Regions from separate parts of the Paludibacterium paludis genome, predicted to be linked through region 3. Evidence: predicted binding sites of a transcription regulator. Region 3 holds the regulator's gene; each other region holds the start of a gene.
The links. The regulator sigma-54, encoded in region 3, starts transcription at its own class of promoters, with help from an activator protein. The targets are predictions, from matches to a motif close to CTGGCACGCTTCATGCTT.

Region 1 (2,200 bases), 880 kb from region 3:
GTCGGCTGGATGTAAAAACCGCCCTCCAGATCCCCGCCTAGGTGAGCGCGCTCGCCGCCGGCGAGCACCTGCGCGCCTTCTTCGCGCCCGATGGTCAGATAGGACTGGATCTTGTCCATCTGCTCGCGGGAGGCCTGGGCGCCGATCATGGTGGCGTCGTCCAGCGGATTGCCCTGGCGGATGGCGGCCACCCGCGCCAGCGCCTTTTCCATGAAGCGGTCGTAGATCGAGGACTGGATGAGGGCACGGCTCGGGCAAGTGCAGACTTCTCCCTGATTGAGCGCGAACATCACAAAACCTTCCACCGCCTTGTCCAGGAACGCGTCGTCCTTGTCGGCGACATCCCCGAAAAAGATGTTCGGCGACTTGCCGCCCAGTTCCAGCGTGACCGGAATCAGGTTCGCCGAGGCGTATTGCATGATCAGCCGCCCGGTGCCGGTCTCCCCGGTGAAGGCGATCTTGGCGATGCGGGGCGAGCTCGCCAGCGGTTTGCCGGCCTCCACGCCGAAGCCGTTCACCACATTGAGCACGCCAGGCGGCAACAGGTCGCCGATCAACTCCATCAGCAGCAAAATGGACAACGGGGTCTGTTCGGCCGGCTTGAGGACCACGCAATTGCCGGCGGCCAGCGCGGGCGCGAGCTTCCAGGCGGCCATCAGGATGGGGAAATTCCACGGAATGATCTGCCCGACCACGCCGAGCGGCTCGTGAAAATGGTAGGACACGGTGTGGCTGTCGATCTCGCCGAGGGAACCTTCCTGGGCGCGGATGCAGGAGGCGAAATAGCGAAAATGATCGATGGCCAACGGAATGTCCGCCGCGCGGGTTTCGCGGATCGGTTTGCCGTTGTCCCAGGTTTCCACGGTCGCCAGCAATTCGAGGTTCTGCTCCATGCAGTCGGCGATGCGATTGAGCGCGATGGCGCGCTCGGTCACCGGCGTGTGCCCCCAGCGGGCCCGCGCCGCATGCGCCGCGTCCAGCGCCAGCTCGATGTCTTCGGCGCCGGAGCGGGGAATCTCGCACAGCGTGCGGCCGGTCACCGGAGTGACATTCTCGAAATAACGGCCGTTGACGGGCGGCACCCACTGTCCGCCGATGTAATTGGCGTAACGGGTTTTCAGTTCAAGAGGGTAACCGGTTTTGCCGGGTTCGAGCGTAGGCATGTCTGTCTCCTGATTATCGGCCCCCCGGACGGGGCATATCCGCAACAGGGCACAAACCGTGCCAGCCCCAACGGATTGCGCAGCGCAACAAATCGCCCGGGCCGCCATGCCAATCGCATCGCCCGGGTTTTTCGCGGCGCAGCACAAATCCGCCGCCAGGAATAGAGAAACAGACCCCTTTACCAGGCTGCAAAGCGGCCCGTGACTGTCGCATACTGCGACAGTTGTCGCGCGACATCGCGACAGGAGACCGCCATGCCACCGCTGACATCCTGCGCAACACTGAACGAAGCCCGGCGCCGTTTTTTCGAGGAGGGGCAATTGCCCGAATCGATGACGTCCCGACCCATTCTCGCCTCTTGGCTGCGCTGCCGGGAGCAGGGGCTGACGCCGGAGCGGCCGGCTCGCCGCGAACGGCTGGAGGCGGCGCGTCTTGCCGAACGGCTGGAAGAGAACGGGGATTGGCTCGCCGTGGCGGAGCCCCATCTGGACCGGCTTTTCGAGGCCGCGCACCGGGCCGGGCACGTGCTCGTGGTGGCGGATCGCGATGGCTTGATCCTGCAAAGCCGCGGCCATCCCGACTTTCTGGACAAGGCGGAGCGCGTGAATCTCACCCCCGGCATGGATTGGGCGGAAACCAGCCGCGGCACCAATGCCATCGGCACCGCGCTGGCCGAGCGACAGGCCGTGCTGGTGCGCGGCGCCGAACATTACCTGTCCTGCAACCGTGCGCTGGCATGCCTTGCCCGGCCGATTCTCGCGCCCTCCGGACATGTGCTCGGCATTTTGGATATCTCCGGACTGCCAAGCCGTCTGGGCCGCGGCCTGGCGCGGTTGATCAATCAGGCGGCGGAATCCATCGAGGCCGCGCTCTTCGACACGGATCACCCGGCGGGACAGCGCCTCGTTCTGCCCGCCGGCGGCGCGTCGGATACCGCCCGGCTGGCGTTCGACGACGAAGGCCGCCTGTGCGCGGCCACCTCGTCGGCGCTCGCGCGTCTGGGCCTTGATACCGAAGCGATCGGACAGGCGACCCG
Region 2 (2,200 bases), 250 kb from region 3:
CGATTTCGCCGAGCCCTCCGGTTGAGGAGCGACAGCATCGCCGTTGCCGGGAAGAATCTTGTAGAAGTCGAAGCGCTGACCATCCTTGCCCTTGGCGCTCTTGTCCGCCGGGGGGGTGACGGGCTTGGCCGCGGGTTGCGATGCCTGCGGCGTTGCCGGAGGCTGAACAACCGGGGCCGGGGCGCTTCCGGCATCGGCGGAGGCATCCTTGTTCATCAGGCGGGTTCCTGGCGCCAGCAATTCGGCAGCGCTTTCGGCGACTCCGGCGGAGGCCGTTTGCGGCGCCTTGGCCGTTGTCTGCCGCGGCGATTTGTTCAGGTACCAGACAACGCCGCCGATCGAAGCCACCCCGATGATGAGACCGAGCAGAAGGCCCGTCCAGAGTCCGCCGCCGTTGCTTCCCTTGCGTGCAGGCCGTCGGGAAGTCGTCGCTCGTGAACCGTTTTTCAAATCGCGATTAGCCATCAATTCTTTCCACTGTCTTGCTGTCTGTCATTGTGTACCGGCCGAGCGCCGGTTTATCTCCCCCGCGGGGCGCAAAAAGCGCACGAGAGCCCGCCTCGCGCGTCAACGGGCGATTTTACCCGCTTCAACGGGGTTTTGCTCGAAAAGCGGACGCGCGCCGGCAAATTAGGCGCAACGACAAGGACTTCGCTCAGGAATGGCCCTGGCTGGCTTCCTCTTCCACGTTCTGCTGGCCCGCCTCGGGAAACAGAACGGATTCGACATGGGCCAGACGCGCTTCAAGGGCGGCGAGCTTCTCGCGGGTGCGCGTCAGCACCTCCTGCTGGACATCGAACTCTTCTCGCGTCACCAGATCCATTTTGGTGAATGTCGCCGCCATCATGGCACGCATGTTTTTCTCGATATCCCTCGCAGGACTGGCCGCGATCGTCTCGCTGATCTTGGCTGAAATCTCATCGAACAGTTTCTGGCTCAACATGGCCATCTCCTCTTTTGCGGTCGGTTCTGATCCGCCTGAGTGTAGCAAAAAGCGCAATCGGCTGCAGAACCTGAACTGGCACCATTACCGTGCGCACCGCTGGCATCGCCGCGCTATAACAGTGCATGAACAGGCCGCGAACCCGGTAAATCTTCATGCAAGCCTGTTGTCATGTCAGATGAGAGCCCCGGTTTTGTGTTGGCACGCTTTGTGCAAAGCAGCAGACAGCAGGTAAATGACATTACGGACAGGCATATCCGAAAGGAGCAGTCATGAAACTGGTATCCGCAATTATCAAGCCGTTCAAGCTCGACGAAGTGCGGGAAGCACTGTCGGCCATTGGCGTACAGGGCATCACCGTGACCGAAGTAAAAGGATTTGGCCGGCAAAAGGGGCACACCGAGTTGTACCGCGGCGCGGAATATGTGGTGGATTTCCTGCCCAAGGTCAAACTCGAGATCGCCATTGACGATGGCCTGCTCGACCAGGTTGTCGAAGCGATCGAGACAGCGGCCCGCACCGGAAAAATCGGCGATGGAAAAATCTTCGTCCTCGATCTGGAGCAGGTCGTGCGCATCCGGACCGGGGAAACCGGCTCCGATGCCGTTTAACCACACTAAAACAATACCTACGACAAAGGGACACTCACGATGAAAGCGTTCACCAAGACAGCGATCTCGCTGTACCTTCTCGCGACAGCGCTGCCGGCTCTGGCCGACGGCCCTGCCGGCCCCGCGCTCGCGGAAGGCAAGGTCATCAATGCGGGCGATACCTCCTGGATGCTGATTTCCACCGCGCTGGTCCTGTTCATGACCATTCCCGGACTCGCGCTCTTTTACGGCGGAATGGTCCGCAAGAAGAACGTACTGGCGACCCTGATGCAGAGCTTCGCCGTGACAGCCCTGGTCACCGTGCTGTGGATCGTGGCCGGTTACAGCCTGGCCTTCACGGTCGGCACGCCCTGGCTCGGCTCTCTTGACCGTTTTCTGCTCGATGGCATGGTCTACATCAAGGATACAGGTAAACTGACCGTGCACCCGCTCGCAGGAACCATTCCCGAATCGGTATTCATGATGTTCCAGATGACCTTCGCCATCATCACTCCGGCGCTCATCACGGGGGCGTTTGCCGAAAGGATGAAGTTTTCCGCGATGCTGGTCTTCATGACTTTGTGGTCACTGCTGGTCTATACCCCGGTCGCGCACTGGGTCTGGGGACCAGGAGGATGGATGGCTGACAAGGGGGTCCTGGACTTCG
Region 3 (2,200 bases):
ACGACCTGAACATCGCCCATCTGCGGGACAGCAGCGCGCTCTCTCTGTCCGGAGGCGAACGGCGCCGCGTGGAAATCGCCCGCGTGCTCGCCACCCGGCCGCGCTTCATTCTGCTTGACGAGCCCTTCGCCGGCGTCGACCCGATCGCCGTGATCGACATCCAGAAAATCATCGCCTTCCTCAAGGGAAAGGGCATCGGCGTACTGATCACCGACCACAATGTGCGGGAAACCCTGCGCATCTGCGACCGCGCGTACATCATCAGCGACGGCAGCGTCCTGGCCTCCGGCATTCCGGAAGCGCTGGTCAGCAACGAAAAAGTCCGCGAAGTCTATTTGGGCGAACACTTCCGCCTCTGAGCGTCATGAAGCCAACCCTTCAGCTCAAGGTCTCCCAGCACCTGACCCTCACCCCCCAGCTGCAGCAGTCGATCAAACTGCTGCAGCTCTCCACGCCGGAACTGCAAACGGAGGTCGAGCGCCTTCTTCTGGAAAACCCCCTCATCGAACGCGCCGACGACACGGCGGAGGATGCCGGAGCGCGCACCGATGCCGATGTCGATCCCGCGCCGGCCGAACCGGATACCGCCCGGGAGGAAGGCCAGGATACGCAGGGAGACTGGGGAACGGGCGGGGGACGCCGCGACGATGGGGACGATTACGACCCGCTGGCCAACGTTCCCGTCACACCCACGCTGCGCGAGCATCTGATCGCGCAACTGGGCGAAGTCGCGATGCCTCATCAGGACAGCGCGCGGGTCCGGCTGCTTATCGAGGAGCTCGACGAGGACGGCTACCTTCCCGCCGATCTGCCCGAACTGGTGGCCCAGCTTCCCGAGGAACTGGATATCGGCGTCGACGAAATGGCCGTGGCGCTCAGGCTGCTGCAGCAATTCGACCCGCCCGGCGTCGCGGCGCGGAATCTGGCGGAATCCCTGCGCCTGCAACTACTCAGGCGGGAAGATACGCCGGAGCGCCGATTCGCGCTGGAACTGGTCGATGGACACCTCGCGCTGCTCGGCAACCGGGACTACACGAAATTGCGCAAGCTCGCCGGCGGCGACGACAATCTTCTCAGGGCGGCCCGGCACTTGATCGCCACCCTCAATCCACGCCCCGCGGCCGGCTTCAGCGGCGCGGAGATCCACTACGTGGTGCCGGACATCACCGTGCGCAAACGCGGCGGACGTTGGGTCGCCCAACTGAACCAGGCCGCGATCCCCCGCCTGCAGGTCAATCCGGTTTATGCCAGGATGCTTGCCGAAAACCGTCAGAACAGTTCCGAGCTGACCGGCAGGCTTCAGGAAGCACGGTGGTTCGTCAAGAACATACAGCAACGATTTGACACTATCCTGAAAGTGTCGGAAGCTATCGTACAGAGGCAGCAAACGTTCTTTGAAGAAGGCGAAGTGGCCATGCGCCCCCTGATTCTCAGGGACATCGCCGAGGAAGTCGGATTGCACGAATCCACCGTGTCGCGCGTCACCACGCAAAAATACCTGCAGTGCCCGCGCGGGGTATTCGAGCTGAAGTACTTCTTCGGCAGCGCGCTGGAAACGGACAGCGGGGAGGAGTGCTCCGCCACCGCGATCAAGGCCCATATCCGGCGCCTGATCGATACGGAAAACCCGGCCAGGCCGCTGTCGGACAATGCCTTGTCCGACGAGCTCGGGCGCCAGGGAATCCAGGTTGCGCGCAGGACCGTTGCGAAGTATCGTGAGGCTATGCAGATTCCTCCGGCCAACCAGAGAAAGGCGCTGTGACCCGACAGGCTTCCCTTCCGTAGTGCCCGACAGAATGATCAGCTAATCCGGCCAACCCGTCCGGATAGTCAACAAAGAAGGAGTTAGGGTATGAACTTCAAACTGACCGGTCTTCATCTCGACATCACTCCGGCCATGCGCGAGTACCTGGAGAGCAAACTCGAACGCATCGCACGCCATGTCGATCAGCTGATTGATGTTTCCGTGATCCTGTCCGTCGACAAGCTGGTACAAAAAGCCGAGGCCAATGTCCATCTTTCCGGCAAGGACATCCACGTCGAATCCGCGGACAGCGACATGTACGCGGCCATCGACGCGCTGATGGACAAACTCGACCGTCAGGTGCTCAAGCACAAGGAAAAGATCTCCGAACACCGCGGAGCGGGCACGGCGGGAACCGCCCAGGAAGCCTCGCTGTAAAGAGGCCCGCAGGAATTG
Region 4 (2,200 bases), 1.6 Mb from region 3:
CGACATCCGGAACGCCTCGCTTTTGAAGGGCAGGGTCACATTCAGGCCCGAGCCCCCCGTCTTGACGAAAGCCCCGACCACATCGCGAAAACGGTCAAGCTCGGCAAACAGCTTCTCGTAGCGGATGTCGTCCCCGCCGGCGCGGGCAAATTCGGCATGGATCATCGGCGACTGGCTATGGGCAACGGGATTGCCGATAACGGCGTAACGGTCAGTCATGTTCAGCTTTCAGGTTCCGGCAGGCACAGAACCGGTTCATGCCGGTCCCGCCGCGAGTTTAGAGTCAGGCAACACTTTGCCGCGAACCGCCGGAAACTTCAATAGCCGCCATCAAGGCTGCACCCACGGCAATCCGCGCGCTTTCCAGCCGTCAACCGTGCCCCGGTGCTGTTCGCCGTCAGGGCGGCCTTCAAAGCCTTCCTGAATATTGAAAGCCGCGGTGAACCCCAGCGCGGACGCCCGGGATGCGGCCTCGTCCGAACGGCCGCCGGTACGGCACAAGAACATGACAACCGCTTCCTTGTCCACCTGATGGGTGAGCTGCGCGTCGAAATTGGGATTGGGCTGCATGCCGGGCCAGGTTTTCAGTTCGATGCGCACCGCATCGGGCACCACGCCGACAAACTGCCATTCCGCAGCACTGCGCACATCCACGATCCTGGCCGACTCCATATGGCCGGCCAGAAAGCAGGCTTCCTGCGGGGTCAGCACACCGGCGTAGGCCACGCCCTCCTGCAGGCCCCGTTCATGGGCGCGTTTGAGAATCTCGTTGACATGACTCATGGTACGCTCCACGCGAATGCAGATTCGCTTTTGTTGTTTGATACCTACATCATGCCACATATAAAAATACCATGCAGAACCAGTCGGAACAGGCTTACCGCACAATAGCACCATTATGGTGCACATCATTTTGGCTCGCACCAACGCGGTTCACGCGAGGACGGGTGACGCTGCACATCGCCTTGTGACACAATGACTTCAGGCAGCGCGCGATTATGGCACGATTCCTGCTTAAGCCCGGGGTAGTGCAAGTTACGGCATTTCCTCATCGATGCACTTAGCCTTAAATTTTAGGAGAACACTATGGCGGTTGCAGACGTACTGAAACTGATCAAGGACAACGACGTAAAATTCGTTGACCTGCGCTTCACGGATACCCGAGGCAAGGAACAGCACGTGTCCATTCCCGCACGCATCGTCCTGGAGGACGGCGAAGAATGGTTCGAACACGGCCACGCCTTCGATGGCTCCTCCATCGCGGGCTGGAAGGGCATTCAGGCGTCCGACATGCTCCTGATGCCGGATCCGGCATCCGCCAAGATCGATCCGTTCTTTGATGAACCGACCGTATTCATGACCTGCGACGTGATCGACCCGGCCGACGGCAAGGGCTACGATCGCTGTCCGCGCTCCATCGCCAAGCGCGCCGAAGCCTACCTCAAAGCCAGCGGAATCGGCGACACCGCCTACTTCGGCCCGGAACCCGAGTTCTTCATTTTCGATTCGGTCACCTGGGGCGCCGACATGTCCGGCTGCTTCGTGAAGATCAAGGCCGAAGAAGCGGCCTGGGCTTCCGCGGAAGAATTCGAAGGCGGCAACATGGGCCACCGTCCGGGGGTCAAGGGCGGCTACTTCCCGGTTCCCCCGGTCGACTCCTCCCAGGATCTGCGCTCGGCCATGGTACTGCTTCTCGAAGAACTGGGCGTGCCGGTCGAAGTGCACCACCACGAAGTGGCGACCGCCGGCCAGAACGAAATCGGTACCCGTTTTAGCACACTGACTCAGCGCGGCGACTGGACCCAGATCCTCAAGTATGTGGTGCACAACGTCGCCCACAGCTATGGCAAGACGGCGACCTTCATGCCCAAGCCCATCGTGGGCGACAACGGTTCCGGCATGCACGTTCACCAGTCCATCTGGAAAGACGGGCAGAACCTGTTCGCCGGCGACGGTTATGCCGGCCTGTCCGAGACCGCGCTGTACTACATCGGCGGCATCATCAAGCATGCCAAGGCGCTCAACGCCATCACCAACCCGGGCACCAACTCCTACAAACGCCTGGTTCCCCACTACGAAGCACCGGTGAAGCTCGCCTACTCGGCCAAGAACCGCTCAGCCTCGATCCGCATTCCGCACGTGGCGAGCCCGAAAGCGCGCCGCATCGAAGCGCGCTTCCCGGATCCGCTGGCCAACCCGT

Region 1: adh (aldehyde dehydrogenase) is a predicted target of sigma-54. The motif match lies at 1,211-1,228, and genes of this name have one in related genera.
Region 2: glnK (P-II family nitrogen regulator) is a predicted target of sigma-54. The motif match lies at 1,142-1,159, and genes of this name have one in related genera.
Region 4: glnA (type I glutamate--ammonia ligase) is a predicted target of sigma-54. The motif match lies at 999-1,016, and genes of this name have one in related genera.

The regions. Positions count from the first base shown of each region.
Region 1 covers NZ_CP069161.1:205,635-207,834, reverse strand. The annotation lists gene adh (aldehyde dehydrogenase) at 1-1,163, opposite strand, end outside; gene JNO50_RS00895 (sigma-54-dependent Fis family transcriptional regulator) at 1,419-2,200, shown strand, end outside.
Region 2 covers NZ_CP069161.1:3,637,563-3,639,762, forward strand. The annotation lists gene JNO50_RS16895 (SPOR domain-containing protein) at 1-465, opposite strand, end outside; gene JNO50_RS16900 (accessory factor UbiK family protein) at 656-943, opposite strand; gene glnK (P-II family nitrogen regulator) at 1,216-1,554, shown strand; gene JNO50_RS16910 (ammonium transporter) at 1,594-2,200, shown strand, end outside.
Region 3 covers NZ_CP069161.1:3,391,465-3,393,664, forward strand. The annotation lists gene lptB (LPS export ABC transporter ATP-binding protein) at 1-359, shown strand, start outside; gene JNO50_RS15675 (RNA polymerase factor sigma-54) at 365-1,762, shown strand; gene hpf (ribosome hibernation-promoting factor, HPF/YfiA family) at 1,853-2,182, shown strand.
Region 4 covers NZ_CP069161.1:947,813-950,012, reverse strand. The annotation lists gene aroE (shikimate dehydrogenase) at 1-219, opposite strand, end outside; gene JNO50_RS04255 (rhodanese-like domain-containing protein) at 331-783, opposite strand; gene glnA (type I glutamate--ammonia ligase) at 1,087-2,200, shown strand, end outside.